Regions from separate parts of the Priestia sp. YIM B13489 genome, predicted to be linked through region 2. Evidence: riboswitches for the same ligand, from Rfam matches in the RefSeq annotation. Region 2 holds a riboswitch; the other holds the start of a gene.
The links. Region 2 has a riboswitch for cobalamin ahead of nikA (nickel ABC transporter substrate-binding protein). Riboswitches for the same ligand answer to the same signal wherever they lie in the genome.
Positions count from the first base shown of each region.

Region 1: another riboswitch for cobalamin. It lies ahead of ACFX4W_RS07535 (HoxN/HupN/NixA family nickel/cobalt transporter); the one in region 2 lies ahead of nikA (nickel ABC transporter substrate-binding protein).

Region 1 is NZ_JBHZOQ010000053.1:306,397-308,601, forward strand. Features, by position in the region: gene ACFX4W_RS07535 (HoxN/HupN/NixA family nickel/cobalt transporter) at 175-972, opposite strand; cobalamin riboswitch at 1,106-1,288, opposite strand; gene ACFX4W_RS07540 (organic hydroperoxide resistance protein) at 1,394-1,813, opposite strand; gene ACFX4W_RS07545 (undecaprenyl-diphosphatase) at 1,966-2,205, opposite strand, start outside.
Region 2 is NZ_JBHZOQ010000036.1:278,203-280,407, forward strand. Features, by position in the region: gene ftsZ (cell division protein FtsZ) at 1-539, shown strand, start outside; cobalamin riboswitch at 542-731, shown strand; gene nikA (nickel ABC transporter substrate-binding protein) at 876-2,205, shown strand, end outside.

The DNA of each region.
Region 1 (2,205 bases), on a different contig from region 2:
GTTTCACATAACGACCTTAAATTATCCTTAATTATAATGGTTTTCAGACAATTTTCCATCCTTTAAATACAGATAATACTTTAACTTATTCATAACCGACCGAAAATAGCCATAAACTTCAACAAATTCATACAAAAAAGCTTCAATCTTCAACAGATTAAAGCTTTCGTTTGACTAATTGACATTTATTTTAATATTTTTTCCTTTTGACTTCACACTCACAAAAACAAACATAGACACTAAAAAAATAAACAGAATAACGCCAACCATTTCAAAGTTTACTTCGGCCCATGGGTTAAAGAAAGTGAATGCTAAATAGAACGACACACCATACGCGAGGACAACAATAACCCAGCCCATCAAGCGGGAAGCAGATTGTCCAAATTTACTCGATTCATTCACCATTTTATGTACAATCATCGAATCGATTGTATCTGTAAGCATCATGCCAAACATAAACACTAGTCCCAACAAAAGCGGCGTATACTTGCCTGCGTTCCCTGCAGCTAGAGACCACACGGCCGTTTGACTGACCGTTTCGGCTGCTAAAGCGAACAATGCCCCTACAAGAATAATTAAAAAAGGATTCGTTGTTCCTTTTGCGATTTTCGGAATAAACTTCCCTTTTAATCCGCTCAGCTGAAACTCTTCTTCTTTATTTTTAGTTCGAAGCAAATGATATGTGTTTAATGTTCCAATCAGAAAGAGAGAGATAATGGATACCCAAGATGCAAAATGATCGAAATATGAAGGAAACGTAAAATTCTTCATCACCACGCCCAGCACCCCGGCCGTGACGGCCACCATTCCTCCATGACCTAGTGAAAACAGCGTTCCAACCCACGGGGCAAAACGGCTGCCCATTCTCCAATTATATCGGGTCTGGCCATCAATAAAAGCTAAGTGATCTGCATCCAATCCGTGCCTGATTCCTAATAAAAAGACAAGTAAAAAAACTGATAAACCTTCCATTTCCTACACTCCTTTTTTTAAAATAAAACGTAAAAAAGCCTCAATTCTATAGAAATTGAGGACGTGTCGGCATATGAAAATAAACAGCAATTGCTCACTGCGTACCTTGATACACCGCCTCTTTCCTAGAAGAGTCAAGTGTACAGAATAGGTAGGTCTCCTGGCTTGAGATCATCATTTTCTACCGCCTTCCCCATTTTGAGTGACGATAAGATAGAAAACTCCCTGCTTACAGTGGCTGGACCGCTCGAGATTTGCACTCGATTCCCTGTTACCTCTTACGCTATGTAAGAGCACCTAAACTGTGCGAATGATTCATTTTCTTCCTCATTATACTAGTACCGCTTACAAATGAATAGAGAAAATTCAAATAAAAAAGCCCTGCTAAGCTTTACATGCTTAGCAGGGCTTTTTAGAGCAATTAAACTACTTCTATCGTTACGTCTACGTTGCCGCTGATTGCTTTTGAATACGGGCAGTATGAATGAGCTAGGTCTACATATTTTTTCGCTGTTTCTAAATCTAAGCCTTCGATATGTGCTTCAAGCGCTACTTCAATTTTCACTCCTTGATCAGCTTTATCAGGAAGCAGCTGAACAGTAGCTTTTACTTCACTGCTTTTGATTTCTACGTTATGTTTTTTCAACATAAATTCTAACGCGCTGTTGAAACAAGCACTGTATCCAGCTGCAAACAGCTGCTCTGGGTTTGTTGCTGTTGTTGCTTCTCCACCAAGCGCTGGAGGTGTTGCAACGTCTAAGTTAAAGATGTTATCTAAAGAGTGAACTTCTCCTGTTCTTCCACCTGTGTTAACGACTGTTGTTTCATATAAAGCTTTCATGTATAAACCTCTCCTCTTTTTCATTAATTTTATTAAAAGTTTTTTATTTATCGTTTCTATGATTTAATTGTACACAATTTAATTTTAAAAAACAAGTATTAAATACGTTAAAAATTTCCCAATAAAAAAAGCCGCGTATTTGCGACTTTTTCTTAATAATATTGAGACTGTTCGTCATAAGCTGATTTTCGAAAAATAGACAAGTTGGTAATGGACCTCATCAGTTTCGTATTAAAAATAACATAATGAATAAACAGCGCCAGCACGCAGCCTAAAACGGCTCCTGTTAACACATCGAATGGATAATGAACGCCAACCCATACGCGTGAAAAGGCAATGAGTACGCCCATGACAACCCACATGCGTCCTGAACGTTTGAAATGCAGCCAAAT
Region 2 (2,205 bases):
AATCGGTAGATACCCTTATTGTGATTCCAAACGACCGCTTGCTTGAAATTGTCGATAAAAAGACGCCTATGCTTGAAGCATTCCGTGAAGCAGATAATGTTCTTCGCCAAGGTATTCAAGGTATTTCAGATTTAATCGCTGTTCCGGGGCTGATTAACCTTGACTTTGCTGATGTAAAAACAATCATGTCTAATCAAGGATTTGCGCTTATGGGTATCGGACGAGCTTCTGGATCAGACCGGGCAATTGAAGCAGCGAAAAAAGCGATTTCTAGTCCGCTGCTAGATGCATCGATTGATGGAGCAAGAGGCGTGCTGTTGAACATTACGAGCGGCAGCAGCCTGAGTCTTTACGAAGTACAGGAAGCAGCAGATATTGTCACGTCTGCTTCTGATCAGGACTTAAATATGATTTTTGGGTCCGTGATTAATGAAGATTTAAAGGACGAAATGATGGTAACCGTTATTGCTACTGGATTTGATGATGAAGATGTTTCACCATCAGCTTCTACTTCTAGAGTTTCAAGAGCACGCTACTAAATTAAATAACCAGTTTTTATGGTGGCAATTGTTTTTCAATTGCCTTAAAAGGGAATCCGGTGCAAATCCGGAGCGGTCCCGCCACTGTAACAAGGAGCCTTATGTCAAAAAGCCACTGTCTATTTAGAGACGGGAAGGCGGTATAAGGCAATGACTTGAAGCCAGGAGACCTGCCATAAATCGCAGCACACAATAACCTACGAGGATAGGGAGGTGTTTTGGCAGAATCAAAAATAAGATAAACAAGGGATACGTTTATCTGAATTTGTTTTGAAGACAAGCACTTCTTTTTAGAAGTGCTTTTTTTGTGTATTAAAATAGAAGGTGGAAAAATCAATGATAAATAATAAAAAACTCGTATCTATGATATTTCTTGTGTTACTTTGCCTCACTGCTTGCGCTCCTAATGAAGAGAGCATAAGTATAAAAGAAAGAAAGAAAACGGATAAAAGTGTGACGTTTTTATTTAATTTTACATCTGCAACGCTTGATCCTCATACGGATGATAATTATACAGCAGTTCGTGCGGGAGTAGGGGAGACGCTTGTTAAAATCAGCAATGATTTAAAAATAAAGCCCTGGCTTGCTGAAAAGTGGAAAACGGAAGATAACGGTCTTACGTGGACATTTACGATAAGAAAGAATATTACGTTTCAAAATGGTAAAGCGCTAGATGCAAATGCCGTTAAGTCTTCTCTTCAAAGAACGATAGATCAAAGTTATGCGATGAAAAACGCTTTAAATATTAAAGAAATCAAAGCGAACGGTCATGCGCTGACAATTACATTAAAAGAACCAATGCCTAAATTTCCTTCTGAGTTAGTGCATCCAAACACAGCTATTATAGATGTTGATGTTTCTAATATAGCTAAGAAGCCTATTGGCACAGGTCCATTTCAAGTTTTGACTTTCGATCAAGGAAATCAAGTGAAGTTAGAAAGATATGAACATTATTGGAATGGGAAAGTAAAATTGAAAAATGCGATCTTTGCATTTAACGAAGATGCTAATGCGCGAGTTGCGGCTCTTCAGTCCGGAACAGCCGATATTATTTATCGTCCGCCTTTAGAAAGTTTGGGCACTTTACAAACAGATCCGTCTTTTAAGGTAAGTGGAGTACCCAGTGTGCGTACACATTTATTACTTTATAATCAAACCAATGACGCATTAAAAGACGAAAATGTAAGAAAAGCTATCGATACCTTACTGAACCGAAAAGAAATTGTCAGCAGCATCATGAACAATCAAGCGGCAGCAGCTCGAGGTCCATTTTTATCCCAATTTCCTTTTGCTGATAATAATGCTAATGAGCAAAGAGGTATGCCATCTGCTAAAAAATATTTAGAGAAAGCAGGCTATCAAATTAAAAATGACAAAACAATCAAAAATGGAAAGCCATTATCGCTCTCTCTTGTCACATACAGCTCTCTGCCAGAACTTCCTTTGATTGCTCAGCTTATACAGTCTAATGCGAAAGAGTTAGGAATTACTATTAAGATTCATCTCGTTGAGGACAGCGATGAATATGTAATGGCAAAAGACGATTGGGATTTAGCACTGTACAGTCTTATCACTGCACCTAGAGGAGATGCAAGCTATTATTTAAGTACGAACTATTTGCCGGGCGGTGGTTTAAATGCCAGCCGGATTGATGATGAGAAGCTAA